3 regions of the Cobetia sp. cqz5-12 genome follow, and region 1 is predicted to be linked to each of the others. Evidence: predicted binding sites of a transcription regulator. Region 1 holds the regulator's gene; each other region holds the start of a gene.
What was found. Region 1 encodes sigma-54, which starts transcription at its own class of promoters, with help from an activator protein. Its sites were predicted from a motif close to TGGCACNNNNNTTGCTNT; they were not measured.

Region 1 (7,292 bases):
TGTCCTGTGCGCTGGCAGATACATGGCTTGGCTCGGCCGTCTCGCCGTCACTTGCCTCACCCGCGTTGCTCAGCGCGGTATGAATGCCCAGCTCGCGGTGACGCAGACGCACCTCAGGCAGGCGCTCGGCAAAATAGCTCGCCAGCTGTTCGCACAGGTAGACGCTGCGATGCTGGCCGCCGGTACAACCCACGGATACCGTCAGGTAGCTGCGATTGCTGTCCTGATAGGCGGGCAACCAGCGTTCCAGCCAGCCGGCGATATCGTCATGCATCGCCTGGACGGTGGGGTAGCGCTGCAGGAATTCCGCCACGCTGTCATCGCGACCGGTATCGCCGCGCAGGTTGATGTCCCAGTACGGGTTGGGCAGGCAGCGGGCATCGAACACCATGTCGGCGTCGGTCGGTACGCCATGCTTGAAGCCGAAGGATTCAAAGGTCAGCGTCAGGTGGCGGGAGCTGTGCTGGGCGACCTGTTCGGTGATACGCGAGCGCAGGTCGTGCACGCTCAGGTTGGTCGAGTCAATGACCAGATCGGCCTTCTGGCGAATGGGAGCGAGCGTCTTCTGCTCGATCTCGATGGCCTCGGCCAGGGTGTGGTCGTTGTCGCGCGTCAGAGGGTGACGACGACGGGTCGCCGAGTAGCGTTCCAGCAGCACTCGTGAATCGGTGGTCAGGTAGACGACCTGGACGTCCATGCCGCTCTGGCGGACGCTGTCGAGCAATTCGGGGAAGCGGGTCAAGGCTTCCGGCAGGTTGCGGGCATCGATGGAGACCGCGATGCGCCGGCGCGCCGGGCTGTCCTTTTCGAGCTGATCGACCAGTGGTGCCAGCAGCATGCCGGGCAGATTGTCGATGGCATAGTAGCCAATATCTTCCAGCGCCTGGAGCGCGATGGACTTCCCGGAGCCGGAGCGGCCGCTGATGATCACGATCTTCATGAAGTGCTCTCCAAGGGCGAGGTCAACGTCGAAAGAATGCAGGGGTGGGGCAGAAGGCTGCCCGCTATCAGTGCGCTGTACGTCGGCCGATGGAAGGCCAGCAAGACGAAAGCCCGGACGATGTCCGGGCCTGTCATTCAGCGCGCCGGTAATTCGGCGATGGCTTGGGTCAATGCCTCAAAGAGTGCACGCTGGCTGTCTGCCTGGCGCAGAGCCGAGCGATTGGTCGGGGAATTGAGCAATTCCGCGACCTGCCCGAGCAGCGTCAGATGGGTCTCATCCGCTTCCTCAGGTACCAGCAGCACGAACAGCAGATCGATGGGTTCTCCGTCGATGGCATCGAAGTCGATGGGTTCACCGAGCTTCAGAAACGCAGCGATTGGCGTCTTGCAATGCGGGCTGCGTGCATGGGGCACGGCCACACCGTGGCCAATGCCGGTCGACCCCAGTCTCTCGCGCCCGATCAGGCGCGAGAAGACTTCCTGACTATCCAGGCTGGGAATGTTCTGTGCGATGAAGGTGCTGAAGAATTCAAGCACCCGCTTCTTGCTCCCCCCGGGGACGCCGTAGAGCGTGCGCTCGGGGGGAAGGATCTGATCAAGTGTCATGGCTGAAGGTCAACGGGTCCCGGTGCCCTGAGAGCGAGCCTGGGACTTTTCCTTGTGTTTGACCAGCTGGCGATCCAGCTTGTCGGCGAGCGCGTCGATGGCAGCGTACATGTTGGGGTCTTCTGCCAGGGCGTGGAGGTCAGCGCCTGCCGCGTGCAAGGTGCAGGCAGCCTGCTGGCGCTCCTTCTCGATCGACAGTGTCACCTGAACATTGGTGATGTTGTCGTAATGCCGTTCGAGGCGAGCGAGCTTCTCGTTGACGTAATCGCGGAGAGGATCGGTAAGTTCCACATGATGCCCGGTGATATTCACTTGCATGGACACGCTCCTTTATCCAGCGGGTTGCCATTCAATTGTAACCCTTTTTGACTACGAGCAAACCCTGATCGGACGCTCTGCAACAGGCTTGACGGCCACCGTCTGGTGATGTTTTCGCACCCTTGCCAGTGGCGTCAGATGTCGTGAGCGTCTGTACCGACAATGCCCAAGCTTTGCGCAAAGATCAACGCTGCGCTGCATCGTGGCTCAGTGCTTGTCTTCAACTCAGTGAGGGGTAACGGAGTGGACTTCAAGGGAGCGTCTGATGGGTGGTGCGTGAAAGACGCGCAAGAAGGCGCGTTTTCGTCGCCAATCCCTGCATGTACGTCGCCTTTCAGGCGCTTCGATTGCGTGGAGCAAGCAGCCTGTCGGAGAGGTCACCAAGTGTCATCCACGTGCAATAGGCGCAAAAGTGACTTTAAAAACATGCGATTGACGTAGAATGGCACTACCGGAGCGGCAGATTTTTGCCATCATCCTGTGCTCCGTCATTGGCCATGATGGGGCATTGACGAGCGGTTGACGGGGTGACAGGGCGCGCGACAGGCGCCTGATACCCGCGAAGTCATAAGCTGGCGAGCGGAAGATCCAGCACTTGAAGTTGGCGGCGGCTGCCACTGTAGAGGTGAGGGCATGGCAGCCGCAGGTGTCGCGTCAGGCCAGACGCTTGCGCTCGCTGGAGGACGGGATGCCCATCGCCTCGCGATACTTGGCCACGGTACGGCGTGCGACCTCGATGCCATCGCTGGCGAGCAGATCGACCAGTCGAGAGTCGGAGAGAGGTTTGCGGGCCGGCTCTTCCGCGATCAGCTTGCGGATACGGGCACGAATGGCGGTGCTTGAGTGGGCGTCGCCACTGCCACTGCCACCGACCTGGCTCGAGAAGAAGAACTTGAGCTCGAAGACGCCGCGCGGGGTGTGGATATACTTCTGGGTCGTGACCCGCGAGATGGTCGACTCGTGCATCTCGACCACTTCGGCGATGTTGGCCAGAATCAGCGGCTTCATGCCTTCCTCGCCTTGCTCGAGGAAGTCGATCTGGCGCGCCATGATCTCGCGGCCGACCTTGAGCAGGGTGTCATTGCGCGATGACAGGCTCTTCATCAGCCAGCGCGCTTCCTGCAGGTTGTCCTTGAGGAAGGTGTTGTCGGCGGACTTGTCGGCACGCTTGATCAGCGCGGCGTATTCCGGCTGGATGCGCAGCTTGGGCAGCGCTTCCGGGTTGAGCTCGACCTGCCAGCCGTGGCGGGTATGACGCACCAGCAGATCAGGGATCACGTAATCGCTGGCGGGCTCGCCCCAGGCGGATGCCGGACGCGGGTCGAGCGCGCGCACCAGGCGGATGACGTGATCCAGCTCGTCATCGTCAAGGCTCAGGCGGCGCTTTAGCAGCTTGCGGTCATCGTTGCCCAGTGCCTCGAGGAATTGACGTACCAGGCGTCGCGCCTGCGCCAGCAGCGGCAGGTCATCCGGCAACAGTGCCAGTTGCAGCAGCAGGCACTCGCGCAGATCACGGGCGAAGACGCCGGTCGGGTCGAACTGCTGCAGACGCAACAATACCTGCTCGAGCTCGGAGGCCTTGAGGCCGGGTAGACCCTGGCCGCGCAGGCCATCGACCAGCTCGTCGAGTGACAGGCTCAGATAGCCTGCTCCGTCGACGGCATCGATCAGGCTCTCCGCCATCTGGCGTTCACGACCATCGAGGTCGGTCATTGCCAGCTGCCAGCGCAGGTGGTCCTGCAGGCTCTCGACACTGGTATTGCGATCGAAGTCCGGCCCTTCTTCGCTCCCGCTGCCACTGCCGGAGCTGGTCAGGCTACCGGCGTGGTCCTGGTAGAGGTCCGACCAGTCACTGTCGAGGGGGTATTCCTCGGGAATCTCGCTCGAGGAGTCGGCAGTGGAGATCTCGCTCGAATCCTGTGTCTCGACGACATCCAGCGACTCGTAGTCCTCGTCGAGCTCCAACATGGGGTTGGACTCGAGGGCTTGCTGAATCTCCTGACGCAGGTCGAGCGTCGACAGCTGCAGCAGCTGGATCGCTTGCTGAAGCTGCGGCGTCATGGTCAGCGAGGTGCCGAGGCGGAGTTGCAGGGTGGGTTTCATGGAGTCAGTCAATTCACGGCAAAGGAACGTGCTTACTACGCTATACCGTGACTCGGGGCACTGACAAGTGGTTGCCGTGAATATTCAAGCAACTTGCATGCCATGTTTCCACCAAGGTGGTATGGACGTCATGCATGCGTCTGATGTCAGACATGAAAAAGCCGCTACGCGATAAAATCACGCAGCGGCTTTTGAAGCTTTCGCCTCCGGTGGGGCTCAGCGTATCTGCTGACCCTAGAGCTTGAACTCGTGGCCCAGGTAGACGTCGCGCACCTGCTGGTTGGCCAGGATGGAGTCTGCGTCACCGTGGGCGATGATCTGGCCATCGCCGACGATATAGGCGGTATCGCAGATATCGAGTGTCTCGCGCACGTTGTGGTCGGTGATCAGCACGCCGATGCCACGATCGCGCAGTTGGCGCACGATGCTCTTGATCTCGCCCACCGAGATGGGGTCGACGCCGGCAAAGGGCTCATCGAGCAGCACGAAGTCCGGCTCGGTGGCCAGTGCCCGGGCGATCTCGACCCGTCGACGCTCCCCGCCGGACAGGCTCATGCCGGCGCTGGCGCGGATGTGCGTGATGCTGAATTCCTCGAGCAACTCTTCAAGGCGTGCCTTGCGGCCATTGCGATCCAGGTCCTTGCGGGTCTCCAGAATCGCCATGATGTTGTCGGCCACCGACAGCTTGCGGAAGATCGATGCCTCCTGCGGCAGATAGCCGATGCCGGCGCGTGCACGCTGATGCATGGCGGCAGCGGAGAGGTCCTTGTCATCGATGGAGACGTTGCCGGCATCGGCGCGCACCAGCCCGACGATCATGTAGAACGAGGTCGTCTTGCCGGCGCCGTTGGGGCCCAGCAGGCCGACGATGTCGCCCTGGCGGATCTCCAGCGAGATGTCCTTGACCACCTTGCGGCCCTTGTAGGCCTTGGCCAGATGGCGAGCGCTCAGCGTACGCGGAGTAGCAGTCATGACTCAGTTTTCCTTGCTGGCATTGGCGCCACGCGGCGTCAGAGTCATGTGCACGCGACCGCCTTCGGTCTGCTGTGCCGTCTTGCTGTTGTTGGCGTTCACCTGGCGCTTGTCGAGGAAGTACTCCACGTAGCCGCCTTCGAAGGTGTCATCGCCTTTTTCGAGCCGCGCATTGCCGACCAGCTCCACGCGACGCTCCAGTGCATGGTAGCGGATGGTGTCGGCCCAGCCCTTGACCAGCTTCTCGTCGGGCGCGGGTTGCTGTTCCAGGTAGGCACGCTTGCCGGTGGCCTTGACCAGCGAGATCTCACCGCTACCGGCGCGGCTGATATCGACGCGGCTGGCATCGAGTTTCATGCTGCCCTGGCGCATCTCCACCTGACCGGTGTAAGTGGCGGTACCGGCCTTGTCATCGAGAGACAGGGCGTCCGCGGCGATGTTGATCGGCTGGCTGGCATCGCTGTCCAGCGCCATGGCGGCCGGGGCGAAGGTGGACATGCCCAGTGCCAGGCAGAGCGCCATGACACCGCTGTTGAGGGTCTGGCGACAGGCCGTCAAGGGCTTGCGAGTCGTGGAAGTCATGGTGGCTCCTTGGCATGACGGGGTCGCCGCCCGAGCAATGATGCCATCGAGCGGCAGAGAATAAGGTATTGCGGCGCGGGTCATGGCGCGAAGGCCGCCAGCCCGGCAGGTTCATTCATCGCTGGCAGGCGCTGCCTCGAAGGTGCTGTTGACGCGCCCATCCTCGGTGGTGGTGCTGTCGGCGCCCGAGTCGATGCGCTCGGCTTCCTTGCTGGCTTCGCTCTGGCCCTTGCCGGGTTGCAGAACGCTGCGAACGCGGCCCTGCAGCACGGCGGCATCCTGGGAGAGGTCGGCGCTGAAGCTGTCGCTTTCGACATGCTGGCCATTCTGGGTGATCACGACCGGCACGTCACTCCAGGCGCGGTTCTGATCACGGCTGTAGTGCAGGACATCGGTATCGAGGGTCCAGCGGTCATCGGGCTGGCGCAGTCTGGCATTGCCCTCGAGGGTGAAGGTGTCGCCGCCGGCGCTCAACACGCCACTGTCACCCGTGGCATACCAGCGGCGGTCTTCACTGTCGTTGGTGCGAATCTTCGGGGTCTGCGCCCGGGTCACATCATCGCCTGGCGTGTGCTCGATATGCGGCGATGACATGGATTGGATCGCCACACCGCGCGCATCGAAGCGTGTCATGTCTGCCCCGTCGAGATAGTAATCCGGCTCACTGCTGTCGACCTCGACATTGACGGTCGATTCCAGGCTGTTGCGCTGCTCGATCAGCGCCAGCACGCCACCGACGAGCAGCAACAGCAGCATCAGCCAGAGACGCGGAGAAGGACGGGGCAGACGTAACATCAGGGACGCGACTCCTGCAGGTAGGTATCCAGCACCGAGGCCCAGTGGCCCTGTGCCTTGAGCAGCAGGTCACAGAGCTCGCGCACGGCGCCATCGCCGCCCTGGCGTGAGGTGACCCAGTTGGCTTCGCTCATCACGTAAGCCATGGCGTTGGGCACGCTGACGCCGAGACCGACACGACGAATGGCCTCGCGGTCCGGCAGGTCATCGCCACAATAGGCGACGTCTTCCAGCTCGATTCCGTGCTCGCGGCACAGGTCGGCCAGCGCGACCAGCTTGTCTTCGCGGCCCTGGATGACATCCTGAATGCCCAGTTCCTTGGCGCGACGCTCGACCATCGGTGAGCTGCGGCCGGTGATCAGCGCGACGCGAACGCCACTGCGCAGCACCAGCTTGAGGCCATGGCCATCCTGGACGTGGAAGGACTTGGTCTCCACGCCGTTGGCATCGTAGTGCAGGCGGTTGTCGGTGAGCACGCCATCCACATCCAACGCCAGCAGACGCACGCGGCGTGCGCGGTCGATGATGTCCTGCGGATATTCGTCGCTCAGGGAATTCGTGTCGCTCATGGTCTTTCTCCTCGCACTCCGTGCATGCTTGACGCTGTCCTGTGAACGGCGCTGATGGGCGTTGAGCGGTAGCGTCTGCTGCCGGGACGATCTGCCGTCGAACAGAGACAGCGAACGCCCGCGGGAGTTCAGATCACGCCGCTGGCCAGCAGGCCGTGCATATGGATGGCTCCGATGGGGTGCTCATCCTCGTCACAGACTACCAGAACGCTGATGCGGTTTTCTTCCATGATGCGCACCGCTTCGGCGGCCAGCATGCTGGCGCGCACGGTCTTGCCGCCGCGGGTCATGACATCATCGACCTTCAGCGCCCGCAGATCGCCGTGCTGGTCGAGGGTGCGGCGCAGGTCACCATCGGTATAGACGCCGACCAGGTGGTCGTCATCATCGATCACGCAGGTGAAG
Region 2 (7,292 bases), 890 kb from region 1:
TCTTGCCACTAAAGTCTAAATACTCTCGTGATCGTGTACACTTCATACACTCATAATCAATGCTTCACATTTGAGATGACGCATCATTTCTGCGAGGATGCCCCACGTTCCGTGAGCCGCAGGATGCCCTCAAGGCAAGAAAAATACGGCTTCCGTGTTCAGGTTCAGCGAAATGACAAGTGGCCAGTCAACTGGATTTCTTACCTTTCCAGGCCACCCAAGCGCTGGATAATGTTCATTATTATCGCGTTCCACTACATAGGAAAAAGCACCTGGTCAACACGACATCCCGCAACACGGGGTTCACGGAACATGACGTCTCATTACAGTCTCAACAGGAAATACCCATGACAAAACGCATTGCGATCATTGGCGCAGGGCCGAGTGGCCTGGCACAGCTGCGCGCCTTTCAATCTGCCGCTGACAAGGGTATCGATATTCCCGAGATAGTCTGTTATGAAAAACAGAGTGACTGGGGTGGCCTGTGGAATTACAGCTGGCGCACCGGTCTCGATCAGAATGGTGAACCCGTCCACGGCAGCATGTATCGCTACCTGTGGTCCAACGGTCCCAAGGAATGTCTGGAGTTCGCGGATTATTCCTTCGAGGAGCATTTCGGGCATCCCATCGCCTCGTACCCGCCACGTGCGGTGGTCTTTGACTACATCAAGGGTCGGGTCGAGAAGGCAGGCGTGCGCAAGTACATCCGCTTCAACTGCCCGGTGCGCCACGTCAGCTTTGACGACACCCGCGAGCAGTTCACCGTCAGTGTCCATGATCTGCAGGCCGATGCGGTCGTTCAGGAGCAGTTTGATCACGTCATCGTCGCTTCCGGCCACTTCTCGACTCCCAACGTGCCGGAATTCCCGGGGTTCTCGCAGTTCAATGGCCGTATTCTCCACGCTCATGACTTCCGCGACGCGCTGGAATTCAAGGGCAAGGACCTGCTGCTGATCGGCAGCAGCTACTCTGCCGAAGATATCGGCTCACAGTGCTACAAATATGGCGCTCGCAGCATCACCACCAGCTATCGCACCGCCCCGATGGGCTTTGCCTGGCCGGACAACTGGGAAGAGAAGCCGCTGTTGCTCAAGGTGGACCGCGACACTGCCTATTTCCGCGATGGCACCAGCAAGAAAATCGATGCCATCATCCTGTGTACCGGCTACCTCCACCACTTCCCCTTCCTGGATGAGCCACTGCGCCTCAAGACAGGCAACCGCATGTGGCCGCTGGGTCTCTACAAGGGCGCTGCCTGGGAAGCCAACCCACGCCTGTTCTATCTCGGCATGCAGGACCAGTGGTACACCTTCAACATGTTCGATGCCCAGGCATGGTGGGTGCGTGACGTGATTCTCGGGGAAATCGCGCTGCCCAGCCGCGAGGCAATGCAGGCGGATAGTCAGTCATGGCGTGACAGGGAAGAGACTCTGGACAGTGATGAATCAATGATCCTGTTCCAGGGCGATTACGTTAAGTCACTGATCTCGGAGACGGATTATCCGAGCTTCGATATCGACGGCGTCAATCGCACCTTCCTCGAGTGGGAACATCACAAGCATGAGAACATCATGACGTTCCGTGATCACTCCTATCGCTCGCTGATGACCGGCACACTGGCCCCTCCTCATCACACGCCCTGGCTCGACGCGATGGATGATTCACTGGAAGCCTTCCTGGCGCAGCCCGACAAGAGCGCCAGACAAACGGGCGACGACAGAGCTACCACCGCGCAGCTCACGACTGACGACGCCTGAGCAGGCCGTCGCAGCAAGCAGCCGTCTGAGCGAGCAAGCCATCTGAGACGACGAGCTTCCTGATCCGCCAGGCAACGATGCCGCCGAGTCATGACACGACTCGGCGGCATCGTTCTATCACTTCACAAGTACAACAGCTCACACGTGCAGCAGCTCACACGTGCATGAGTGAATCAGAGCAAGCTGCGCAAAGGCCTGCGCCTTGCGGCCGCCCTGCTCACGCCCTATACCGCTTCGCGACTGTCGCTGCTTGGCATATCGCAAAGTGATATCAACGCCTGCGGCTGCGCGATGACCCGCTCCGGCGCCATGCTAGCCAGGCGCTCGGGGCTCTGCCATCCCCAGCTGACCGCAGCGGCACGACACCCCGCCTCGTGCGCGGCGCGAATGTCGCTGACGGCGTCGCCCACCATCCAGCTGCGCTCCACCGCCACTTGCGGCGCTGCCAACAGACGCGCCAGCTTGGCCCCCTTGCTGCCCGCGATCTCACCGCCCAGCACCTGTGACACGCAGTCCGCCAGACCGGCGGCGACGAGCGTGGCACGAATCATCTCGCTGTGATTGGCCGACAGCACCATGACGTCGCCCTGTTCGGCGAGTGCCGACAAGGCCTCGCGCATGCCGGTGAAGACCGCCGGCGGCGTCGCCTGGCGGGTATAGGCAAAGACATGTGCGGCAAAGCGCGCGACGGCCTCGCCCGTAAAGCCCTGCACACGCGCCATCTCCTCGAAGGTCACGTTGTCCAGCGACTCCCAGCTATCGCGTTCCAGCACGATCGTCCGCCCTTCCAGATGCGCCGCATGTGTGCAGGCCTTGAGGCACAGTGTCAGGCTATCAGCAATCACACCATCAAAATCAAAGACATATAGCGCCTTGTTCATTCTTTTGCTGCCTCAGCTGCCTGCAAGGTATTGCTCAACGGCTCGCGCTCGCGAGTCGGAATCCGCTCATCGCGCTGTAGAGCGATCAATTCATCGAGCGCCTCGAGCGACTGGGCGGCCTCGAGCGTGTCGTGGAAGAAATAGCGGCGACTGTCATCCATGTAGAGGTGCAGGTGATTGACGACCTGCTCCTCGCCTATCATCAGCACGCCATAGGCCGGCGGCTCATGACTGCCGGCGAGACAGTCCGCCGCGGAGACCAGATCCAGCCCGACCTGATGATTGACGCCCGGCAAGGTCGAGAACGAGAGCCCCCGCCAGACACCGCTGGCCGGACGATGCACATGCCCGAACAGCAAGTGCTCGACGTTGCCATGCCGCTGGATCACCTCATGCAGCGCCTGTGGATTCTGCAAGCGGATGTCGTCCATATAACGGATGCCGAGGGCCATGGGCGGATGATGCAGCGCCAGCAGGATACGGCGATCGTGATGCGCGGCCAGACAGGCATCCAGCCACGCCAGACGGGACTCGCACAGCAGACCGCCATGCTCCCCCGCGACGGCTGAATCGAGCATCACCAGCACGCAATCATCGGCGTCGGGGCCGAAGGCATGCGCATACTGTACGAAGCCATCGTCATCACAGGGCAGCTCCGGGAAGGCGGTCTGCAGAGTCTCACGCGCATCGTGATTGCCCATGCCGAGGAAATACGGCATCGACAGTTCTTCCAGTACCTCACGCAGCGCATGGAAGGCGGCCGGCTCACCGCGATCGGTCAGGTCACCGCTGATGATCACGCCCTGAGCATCGCCATGGTGCAGATTGATATCGGCGACGGCAGCCGCCAGCCGTGCACGTGGGTCCAGCCCGTAAAGTCGCTTGTCAGGAGCGACCAGATGGGTGTCGGTCAGATGAATCAGTTTCATGCTTTCGCGCGTTCCATGAATGCCACCTTGAGGGGCCGCCATTATCAAGCTCTCAGGTGACGACTGCATGACGCGCACCACGCTCTCTTCGCGCAAAGTCGTTCGGGCTTCACGTAAAGTCGTTCGGGCTTCGCGCAAAGTCACTCGGGTGCATGACACCTATCAAAAACGCCGCAGCGCTGAGCGCTGCGGCGTTTGATGTGTCATTGGCAAGCACCGTTGGCAAGCACCTAGTGCCCGCGCAAGGGTCGTGATCCTCGGAGGGTCAAGGCGTCTTCTTGCTCTCGAAGGATGCTTTCTCGTGACGCAGGATGTTGGCGCTCAGCGCAATGCAGACGCCAGCGGCGACCAGCAGGCACACCGCTACGGCGCCAGAGTTGCTGAAGAAGAAGGCGTAGTTGCCAGCGTGTACCACAGTATCGACAGTTTCCATTGCAAGGCTCCTTGCGAAAGCGAATATCGGTTGGCTCTACCAGTACTGCAATAACGGGGCCAGTCAGCTCTTATCTCGACATCATCTCGACAGACCGGCCCCTTCAGAAGGTGCGCCGGGACTCAGCTACCAAGGCTCAGCTGATGTCCGGACGCTTGTCCATTGGCGCCGCGACCACCCCACCGGAACGAGCCGGTACACTGGAAGATGACTCGGTTGCCATGCTCTCCGGGTAGGCCTTGGCCGGGACTTCGAACAGATCCAGTCCGAGCACTTCGACATGCGGCGGCACACGCAGCAGATTGAGCTTCTTGAGCACGTAGGCGACACCCCAGCCCGGCACGAAGCCCGTCACTGCCATCACGACTGCGCCAGTCAGCTGGCCGGTGAAGGAGATGTCCGGCACGCCTTCGCCGACATTCGGGAAGCCAGCGGCGAAGACACCCACCAGTACCACGCCGTAGAAGCCGCAGAAGCCATGCACCGCGAAGGCGCCGACGGAGTCATCCAGGCCACGCTTCTCGAGCAGCGCGCCGATCTTCGGCATCAGGGCGCCACCGGTGACCGCCAGCACGAAGGCCAGCCCCGGATTGTAGAGATCCAGCCCCGCCGCGACGGTGATGATGCCGCCCAGTGCACCGGACATGGTCCAGAACGGGTCACGCGAGGACAGATAGGCGCCGATCACGCCGCCACCGAAGCCCATCAGGGTATTGAAGGCGAAGGCAGAGAGGTTGGTGCGGTTGCCGTAGATGGTGGTCCAGCCGATATCACCGGTATTGAAGATGATGCAGCCGCCCAGGAAGCCGAAGAACCCGACGATGATCAGCATCAGGCCGATCAAGGTCATCGGCATGTTGTGCGGCGCGATCACCTGCGGCTTGCCATCGTCACTGTACTTGCCGATACGCGCGCCCAGATTGAGCAGCACGCCCAGCGCGAAGAAGCCGGCCACGGCATGCACCACACCGGCGGCGCCGACATCGTGGTAGCCCAGCTTGTGCAGCATCCAGCCATCCGGGTGCCAGCCCCAGGCGCCCGCCATGATCCAGACACCCGCGCCGAGAATCACCGCCAGAATCAGGAAGGCCCCCAGGCGGATGCGTTCGATCACCGCCCCCGAGAGGATGGAGCCGGTGGTCGCTCCGAACAGGGCAAAGGCGGCGAAAAAGATGCCGGTGCCCATGTCATCGGCGTCGGGTCGCATGCTCGCGCTCCACGGCAGAGCGGCGGAGGCCTCGATGGGGATCAGCCCGTTGGGGAAGGCGTTGTAGATCCACCAGCCCACGAAGTAGAAGGCGGGGATGATCGAGGCCAGCGTCAGCACGTTCTTCATGCCGGATGCCAAGGCATTCTTGGAACGGGAGGCACCTATCTCGTAGGCCAGAAAGCCTGCATGGATCAGGAACATGATGGCGGTACACCACCAATAGAACACCTCGATGTTCATCGCCTGATGCATATCCAATATGCTTTGCAACGTCTTTTCATCCATCGTCTTTTCTCCTTTACCGGAGCCTGTGGATCAGCGCGCTTCACTGTGCAAGCGACACTGCCCGTCCGGGGGTTGTTGTTGTTTTTCAAGGGGACCTGCTGGATAAAGCAAGCGACATGCCAGATGATCAAAATTGACCACCCTCAGCAACTCTCTGTTTTCACTGAATTATTCTTGGAACCGAGAACTCCTCTTCAGATATGAAGCCCCTGAAGCCTTCCCTGCGAGGAGGATGGGCATTATTGAGGCATGCCGGTCACGGCATGCACCGAGAGATGACTTGCAGGGCGCTGCATATACGCAAGTCGTTGCTCGCGACTCCTCTCTCATGCTCCCCCTCATTACAGCAGGATCAGCTACGCACCTTGAGGCGCTCAGGGTCATGGAAGGGCAATGTCACCACCTCTGCGGCGAGGCGCTTCTGATGGCCATCCAGCTGGCCGATCTCGAGCTGGGTACCCGGGCTTGCGAAGTCCGGCGCCAGGCGACACATCGCGATGGAGCGACCGAGCAGCGGCGACTGGGTGGCACTGGTCACCACGCCCACCGGATAGCGGCCGTGATAGACGAGATCGCCATGGCTGACCAGCTCGCTGCTGGCCACCTTCAGGCCCATCACACGATGCCGTGATTCCGGCGTCTCGCGTTGCAGCGCTGCCCGCCCGACGAAGTCATCCTCCTTGCTCTTCATCGGCACGGTGAAGCCGATGCCCGCCTCATAGGGGGAAGTCTGCGGGCAGAATTCATGGCCGGCGAAGATCAACCCCGCCTCGATTCTCAGCATGTCGAGGGCATCCAGTCCCAGTGGCGCGATGCCATGAGGCTCACCCGCCGCCCAGATCGCCTCCCACACGGATGGGGCGTCCTTGGGATGACACCAGACTTCATAGCCGAGCTCACCGGTATAGCCGGTACGCGACACCATCAGCGGGATGCCATCCGGGCCCGACAGACGACCGATCATGAAGCGGAACCAGCCCAGACCTTCGACGTCCGGCTGGGTACGCGCGTTCCAGATCAACGGCGCCAGCACCTCACGACTCTTCGGCCCCTGCAAGGCGATGTTGTGCAGCTGATGGGTGGAATCACGCACCGTGACGCGATAGCCCTGGCGCTGGGCAAGGTCCCTGAGCCACTGGCCGCTGGCCGGATCACCACAGATCCAGCGGAAGGTCTGCTCGCCCATGCGGAACAGGGTACCGTCATCGAGCATGCCGCCGGTTTCCTGACACATGGCCGAGTACACCACCTCACCAATGGAAAGCCGTCGCACGTTGCGGGTCAGTGCATATTGCAACAGGCGTTCGGCGTCCGGTCCGGCGACCTCGAACTTGCGCAGTGCCGAAAGGTCCATCATCGCGACCCGCTCGCGGCAGGCCAGATACTCGGCCCGCGCGCCCCACCCTTCGTAATGGGTGGCCAGCCAGTAGCCGTGGTAATCGATGAACTGCTTGGTCAAGGCGGACGTGCAGGGGTGAAAGGCGGTGGGCAGTGTCATGCGCGGCAATTCCTCGGGCCGGTTGCGATAGGCGATACCGCGGGGGAAGTCATGTTCAGCGGCGTAGATACGCACATGGATATCGGTCGGCACCCAGCCATTGGCGGCATCGATGTCGTCCGGGCAGGCCGATGAGGCACAGATGAGGTCACGGTCGGCGCGCAGCAGCACATAGTCACCGGGACGCGACCAGGGCTCATCCACCGCCAGGGTGCCGCAGGGCTCGACATAGGCATTGAAGAAGAAGTTGATCGCCGGCCAGCTGGCGCGCTGTCGGATGCCGTGAGACGCGGACAGGG
Region 3 (7,292 bases), 1.5 Mb from region 1:
CGGGCGCGTGACGTCATGGGGGGTGCGACCGGCGGGCGGTGCGATCTCGGCATTGAACAGGTCGATGGGAATCTCGATATGCACGGGGCCGGGGCGGGCGCCCTCGAACAGCGCAAAGGCGCGGGCCAATACTTCCGGCAACGCGGACGGGTCGAGCAGGGTATGGCTGAAGCGCGCCACGCCCGAGACCAGCTGCTGCTGGCTGGGCAGCTCATGCAAACGCCCCTGGCCCCGGCCGAGGGTGTCGGTGCGATTGACGCTGGAGATCACCAGCATCGGGATGGAGTCGGCCAGCGCCTGTCCCATCGCGGTGGTGATGTTGGTCATCCCCGGGCCGGTGATGATGAAGCACACCCCGGGCATGCCGGTGCTGCGGGCATAGCCATCGGCCATGAAGCCGGCGCCCTGTTCATGGCGTGGGGTGACGTGGCGAATGCTGCGCGCGGCGGGGTCGGCATCCGGCTCCAGGCCCCGGTAGAGCTCGACGGTATGCACGCCGGGAATCCCGAAGACGGTATCGACGCCGTAGGTATCACGCAGCAGTCGGATGAGGAGTTCAGCACAGGTCATGGCAGGCTATCCAGCAGGCGGGAACACCCGAGTGCTCCCGCGGAGTCAACAGACAAGTCGTTAGGGGCATCGCCACAAACTCTCCTGGCAAGGCCCCTGACGCTGACAGGTCTCAGAACACGAAGACGTGAGCGATACCGGCGATGATCGGCAGGGTGATCAGTGTGCGCAGCACGAAGATGGCCACCAGCTCCCACAGCTTGAGCGGAATCTTCGACTTGAGCAGCAGGGCACCGATCTCGGACATGTAGATCAACTGGGTCAGGGACAGGCAGGCGATCACGAAGCGGGTCAGTTCGCTGTCGATGTCCTTGGCCAGCACCGCCGGCAGGAACATGTCGGCAAAGCCGACCAGCGTCGCCGGGGCTGCCTCTGCCGCGTGGGGAATCTGCAGCAGTTCCAGCAGCGGAATCATCGGGTAGGACAGCCAGGTGAACACCGGCGTGAACTCGGCCAGCATCAGCGCCACGGTCCCGATGGCGATCACCACCGGCAGCAGACCAAGGAAGATGTCCGCCACGTTGAAACCGGCCGATTTCACCAGCTTGAGCGGGCCCGGGGCATGCTCGGCGCGCGCGACCGCCATGCCGAGTGAGTAACGCAGCACGCCACAGTCACTCTGGTTCTCTTCACTGATCTGGCAGCCGACCGGCTCGTGGTAGTCATCTCGCTTGCGCGACAGCGGCGGCAGACGCGGCACGATGACGGCGGCGATCAGCCCTGCGATGACGACGGTCAGATAGAAGGGCACGAACAGGTGATTGATGTTCATGAAGCTGGTGACCAGCAACGCGAAGGCAATCGAGACCACCGAGAAGTTGGTGGCGATCACCGCCGCTTCGCGCTTGCTGTAGAAGCCCTGCTCGTACTGCTGGGTGGTGATCAGCACGCCGACGGTGCCGGAGCCCATCCATGAGGCGGTAGCATCGATGGCGCTGCGCCCGGGCAGATTGAAGATGGCGCGGAACGGACGGCGCACCAGGCTGCCGATGAATTCCATGAAGCCGAAGTCGACCAGCAGCGGCAGCAGAATGGCCGCGAAGAAGAAGAACGTCAGCAGTACCGGCGCGAGATCATTGAGCATCACACCGCCGGTGAAGGCCGCGGTGACCTGAGTCGGCCCCCACTGGAAGTAGGTCATCAGCGCGAAGATGGCGCCGAGAGCGCGCATGGCAAACCACACCGGCGCGACATCGAACAGCTCGTGCGCTGCGCCCTGACGTGCCCAGTTCGGCCTGGCGAGCTTGACGAAGCCGGTGAGGATCACCGACAGACATAGCACCGCGACGGCGATGGCGGGCAAGGCGCTGCCGAGCGCGGCCTTGAGCCAATCGGCCATCAGGCCCATGCCGATGTTGATGGTGTCGCCGACACTGAATGGCACCAGGAAGAAGCTGACGCCGAGCAGTGACGGCACCAGGAATTTCATCAGTCCCTTGGCCGTGAGCGGCACCGGGCGGGTGGCGATGAGGTCTTTCTGAGCTTTCTCGCCATTTTGTGTCTTGTCGGAACGTGAATCACCGCTTGAGCTGGAGCGGGGCGGCGTGTGATCCGCCGTCGGGTCGATGCTGGTTGTCATTCGGGTCACCTTGATCTTGTTGTAATGGTCAGGCTCTGATCGGTCATTCGGCATGCGACATGCCGTCTTCGCGGGGGATTCTTCACGTGCCAGGGACGGGACAGGCCCCTGGCACGCGACCCGCCCTCCGGCGGGGTCTTTCACTGGCAATGGAGGTGCGGTGCGACTCAGTCGCGCTGTTGCACGCCCGGCAGTACGCAGAGCATCTCGTAGAGCAGGGTCGCGCCCATCAGCGCGGTGTTGCCGCTGGTGTCGTAGGGCGGGGAGACTTCCATCAGGTCACCGCCGACGATATTGAGGCCACGTGCGCCGCGCACGATTTCCATGCCCTGGGGCATGGTCAGGCCGCCGGCTTCCACGGTGCCGGTGCCGGGGGCGACGGAGGGGTCCAGTCCGTCGATGTCGAAGGTGATGTACACCGGGCGATCGCCCATCATGTCACGCACTTCGGCCATCAGCGGGGCGAGTGATTTGAACCAGCACATCTCGGCGGTTTCCACGCGGAAGCCCTGCTGCCGGCACCAGTCGAAGTCATCGGCGGAGTAGCCGGTGCCACGCAGGCCGATCTGCACCACGCGGTGGCTGTCGAGCAGGCCTTCTTCCTGGGCGCGACGAATCGGCGTGCCGTGGGCGATGGGCTCGCCGAACATGTGGTCATTCACGTCGGCGTGGGCATCGATGTGGATCAGGCCGACCGGGCCGTGCTTCTTGGCGATGGCGCGCAGCACCGGCAGGGTGACGGTGTGGTCACCGCCCAGGGTGAGCGGCACGCAATCGTGGCTGAGCACTTCATCGTAGAATTTCTCGATGATGTCCATGCTCTTGGGCAGGTGGAAGGTGTTGATCGGCACATCGCCGATGTCTGCCACCTGCAGGCTGTCGAAGGGCGCGGCACGGGTGGCCATGTTGTAGGGGCGCAGCATGCGCGATTCATCACGGATCTGACGCGGGCCGAGACGCGCGCCCGGACGGTTGGAGGTACCGATGTCCAGCGGAATGCCGATGAAGGCGGCATCCAGGCCTTCTGCGGTTTCCTGAGCCGGCAGGCGCATCATGGTGGCCGGCCCGCCGAAACGTGGCATGTCGTTGCCGCCTAGTGGCTGATTGAATTCGCTCATCTGTCTCTCCAGGGTCTTGAGTCGCTCGCGATACGCTGACGGCGAGCGGGGTATTGTGATGGTTCGCCTGATCGCCTGGCCGGACGGTGTGATGAAAGCCGGCGATTCTCCTTGGCGCATACCCCAGCATTGCAGTAACCATGCCAACTTTCAGTCGATTGATTTTATTGGATTTTCTAAAGAGTTGGTTGTCGAGTGATTCATTTGTGGATCGCTCGTCCGCCAATACCGATTCAAAAATGGATCATTGATTCATTTGTGGATCGCATTCAGGCATCATCGAGACTGTCTCCAGCGCAGTGCGAGAAAGACCTGCTGGATAGAGCTGCTGAGAAGAACTGCTGGATAGACCTGCTAGAAAGAAGCCCAGAAAGCCTCGCCCGATTCACAGGCTCGACCATGAGGTGCCCGCCATGTCAGAGCTCGACCGTCAGATTCTCAAGACCATCATCGACACCGCTCACGATCACTACTTCTTGGTGAATGCGGATGGCCAGGTGATGGATGTCAGCCCCGGCGCTGCGGCGGTATATGGCATGACCCGCGAGGAGTTGTGTGCCGCCAACGTGCATGACCTGGAAGCCAGCGGGGTGCTCAAGCCCTCCATCAGCCTGGAGGTGCTGCGCACGGGGAAAACGCTGCAGATGATGCAGCTCACCGCCACCGGGCGGCGGGTGGTGGCGCAGGCGCATCCGGTTTTCGTCGCGGGCAAGCTTGAGTGCGTGGTCAGCCGCTCGATGGATCTCACCGATATCCAGCTGCTGCAGCAGGAATATGCCGTGCTCCAGCAGCGCTTCACGGATCACCTGCGCCGCAACTCGCGGGGCAGTGAGCTGGGCGGGGGGAGTGCGGGGGAAAGTGATTGGGGGGCGGTGGGGAGTGCGCGCTCCGGTGCCGAGCAGACCACCCATGACGCGCAGCAGCAGGGGCGTGCCCTGTGTGAGCAGGCCGCGCGTGAGCAGGCGGAGTGCGAAGACGCCGCGCTGGAACTGGGCGAGCTACAGGTCAAAAGCCCCGTGATGCGTGAGATAGCGCTGCTGCTCAAGCGGGTCGCGCCCACCAACGCCACGGTACTGATGCTGGGCGAATCCGGGGTCGGCAAGACGGCCTTCGCGCATCAACTGCATCGCTGGAGCCAACGCGCCGACGGCCCCTTCATCGAGGTGAACTGCGGCGCCATCCCCGAGAGCCTGTTCGAGTCCGAGATGTTCGGCTATCAAGCCGGTGCCTTCACCGGCGCGGGCAATCGCGGCAAGGCGGGCCTGATGGAACAGGCCGAAGGCGGCACCCTGTTTCTGGATGAAATCGGTGAGCTGCCGCTCGCCACCCAGACCAAGCTGCTCAAGGTGATTCAGGACGGAATGATCACCCGCCTGGGCGACACCACCACCCGCCGCGCCGACTTCCGACTGGTCGTCGCCACCAATCAAGACCTCGCCGCCCGCGTGGAGCAGGGCCAGTTCCGTCTCGACCTCTACTACCGCATCAATGTGCTCCCCGTCAGCCTGCCGCCGCTGCGCGAACGCCGCGAAGACATTCCCGCCCTGATAGAGCAACACCTCTCCCGCCTCAATCAACGTCACGGTCGCCGCAAACTCCTCGACGCCACCCTATGGCCCATCCTCATGCGTCAGGACTGGCTCGGCAATATTCGCGAACTGGAAAACTGGCTGGAACGCGCCTGGCTCAGCGCCCCCAGTGATGTCATCGACAGCGACTCAGTGAAAACACTGCTCAACACTTGTTCCACGAATAACGCTAATGGACTAGGCAATTCATTTGGCTTCAGTAATGACAAATCTAATGGAATAGGCGTTACTGAAAGTTTTCCCACTGCCGATACCTTACATAGTGACAAATCCCTCTCAGCGCCTACCGCTGAGGGGGCGGTAGCCATGCCAATACCCAAACTCGGCCCCAACGAAACCCTCAAGGAAGGCCTGGCACGCATCGAAGCACAATGGCTACGTGAGATGGCAGCGGAATTGCCCAGTACCTATGCGATTGCCAAGAGGGCAGGGATTAGCCAGCCGTCAGTAGTGAGGAAGTTAAAGTATATAAGCAGCTAAATTTCTCGTTAATGTTTTTGTTAAATGTTAGCCATCATTTGCATCAGGTCTAAGGCTTAAAAATAGGGGGAGGAATGAATAATCCTTTGAGTGAAGCTCCAAAAAAAGAAAAGTCTGGAAGTCAAACTTTTTCTAAATATAATTATCAATATCACTGGGCATTTTGTCGTGCCCTTCGTGAATATGAGCAAAATAACGAATTTGCTCTTTTTATAGAAGAGCATGAAGACGTAGTGTTAGCTAATTCGTTGAATGTTGAAGAAGCCACTTTTGAGTTTAGCCAAGTTAAAGAGGTTTCTTATAAATATACTGTAGATAGGTTGGTAAAGAAGGGGGCTAAATCACCAACTTCGGTAATTGAAAAGCTTGCTAACAATTGCTGTGGTAAGCCATATTCTTATAAAATTTCTAAAGTTTGTTTTGTTTCAACTGGCGAATACAGTTTTAGCTTGCATACTAATGACTATAGATTTGAGGAAATTGAGTATAGCTCGTTAAGCAAAGAAGAATCTCAAAAAATTAAAAATTCTATCAATAGTTTAGAAGAGGCAGATGCTTTTTGTGATAAGTTGGTTTTTATAATTCCAGATCTTCCAAGAAAAGGCTTTGATGAAGTTGTTATTGGGAGGATTAGCAATATTATAAGCAGTCAGTCTCCGCATTACAATTATAACTCTAGGAGTATCTATGATGTATTGATACGTGAAATGAATCGCAAAGGTGAGAATTATTTTGACTACTCGAAATGGGCAGACGCTCTTAAAAATAAAGCTATTACAAGCATTCAAATAGGCGATGTCTTTCATCGCCATGTAACTCGAGCTCCTGATGATATAATTGCTGATGGGGTCAAAGATATACTTGAAGAATCCTTTCAATTCACAGCACTTAGAAGAACAAGGATTCGCCATTGTTTTAATAGGTATTATGAAAAAAAGATAAGTAATAGAGATCCTTTTGTTGCCAGTATATCAGAAGAGATTTTGAGTTTTATCGCAGTATTTCCGGGGGACAAAGACAGTATTGCTCTCCTTGGTGATTACGTATATTGTAACTTGAGCGAAGCTTCTAAGGAGTTTTTCGATACTTATGATGATTACCTGGCTGCTTTAATTTGTGAAATCCTCTATAGGTTACAATATGAATGATATTGAGAGTTTATATAAAAATTTAATTCGAAGCTTAAGGATTGATGGTTATGAGCCGAATGTATTACAAAAACTTGATGATTATGAGTCGTGCAAAGGGGATAGCAGCGAAGTTCGACTTCTCAGAAAGCTACAATCTGATTCTTTCGGATCAAAAGAATAATGTTGGCAAGTCTTCGTTAGTAAAAAATATTTTCTGGTGTTTTGGGTGTGAGCCATATTTTGATGATAGGTGGAAAAGTCTAGATTGTGAGGTAGCTTTAGATTTTCGAATTGATGGTAAGATATTTTGCATACATAGATATAAAAACACCATCACTTTAATTGATGATATTGGTGTGAAACACAAATATACCACCATTGGGGGCGACTTTAGTAGTTACCTTTTAGAGCTTCTTAATTTTGATGCAAAGTTAAAGGTACGTGATGAAAAGCATTTGATTACCCCGCCTCCTGCATTTTATTTTTTGCCCTTTTATATTGACCAGAAAAAAGGCTGGTCAAACCTATGAGCTAGTTTTGACAAGTTACAACAATTTTCCGATTGGAAAAAAATAATTGTTGAGACTCATGCGGGAATACTTGATAAGCAATATTTTGCGATAACGGAGGAAATGTTAGATGGAGAGATTAGGATTGATAAGACTAATAAAGAAATAGAAAGATACGATACAGCTATATCGGTTATAAATGAAGGAGTGGAGTTAGCAGGTCTATCATTTGATATTGATGATATCGACGTTTTACAGCATGAAATAAATAATGATCTTGAGCCGTTGTGTCTGAAGAAAGAAATAATTATCGAGGA

Region 2: a site for sigma-54 is predicted at 5,600-5,617, ahead of F8A90_RS07255 (ammonium transporter). Genes of this name have one in related genera too.
Region 3: a site for sigma-54 is predicted at 3,396-3,413, ahead of speB (agmatinase). Genes of this name have one in related genera too.

Annotation. Positions count from the first base shown of each region.
Region 1 is NZ_CP044522.1:802,569-809,860, forward strand. It holds gene rapZ (RNase adapter RapZ) at 1-940, opposite strand, end outside; gene F8A90_RS03405 (PTS sugar transporter subunit IIA) at 1,078-1,548, opposite strand; gene hpf (ribosome hibernation-promoting factor, HPF/YfiA family) at 1,558-1,866, opposite strand; gene F8A90_RS03415 (RNA polymerase factor sigma-54) at 2,521-3,969, opposite strand; gene lptB (LPS export ABC transporter ATP-binding protein) at 4,204-4,941, opposite strand; gene lptA (lipopolysaccharide transport periplasmic protein LptA) at 4,945-5,523, opposite strand; gene lptC (LPS export ABC transporter periplasmic protein LptC) at 5,635-6,318, opposite strand; gene F8A90_RS03435 (KdsC family phosphatase) at 6,318-6,887, opposite strand; gene F8A90_RS03440 (KpsF/GutQ family sugar-phosphate isomerase) at 7,016-7,292, opposite strand, start outside.
Region 2 is NZ_CP044522.1:1,696,756-1,704,047, reverse strand. It holds gene F8A90_RS07275 (NAD(P)-binding domain-containing protein) at 348-1,757, shown strand; gene F8A90_RS07270 (HAD family hydrolase) at 1,982-2,638, opposite strand; gene F8A90_RS07265 (phosphodiesterase) at 2,635-3,567, opposite strand; gene F8A90_RS07260 (hypothetical protein) at 3,833-4,000, opposite strand; gene F8A90_RS07255 (ammonium transporter) at 4,137-5,495, opposite strand; gene F8A90_RS07250 (DUF1989 domain-containing protein) at 5,848-7,292, opposite strand, start outside.
Region 3 is NZ_CP044522.1:2,310,596-2,317,887, reverse strand. It holds gene F8A90_RS09770 (5-guanidino-2-oxopentanoate decarboxylase) at 1-570, opposite strand, end outside; gene F8A90_RS09765 (YjiH family protein) at 683-1,999, opposite strand; gene speB (agmatinase) at 2,317-3,267, opposite strand; gene F8A90_RS09755 (sigma-54 interaction domain-containing protein) at 3,681-5,336, shown strand; gene F8A90_RS09750 (dsDNA nuclease domain-containing protein) at 5,411-6,484, shown strand; gene F8A90_RS09745 (hypothetical protein) at 6,535-6,996, shown strand; gene F8A90_RS09740 (hypothetical protein) at 7,099-7,292, shown strand, end outside.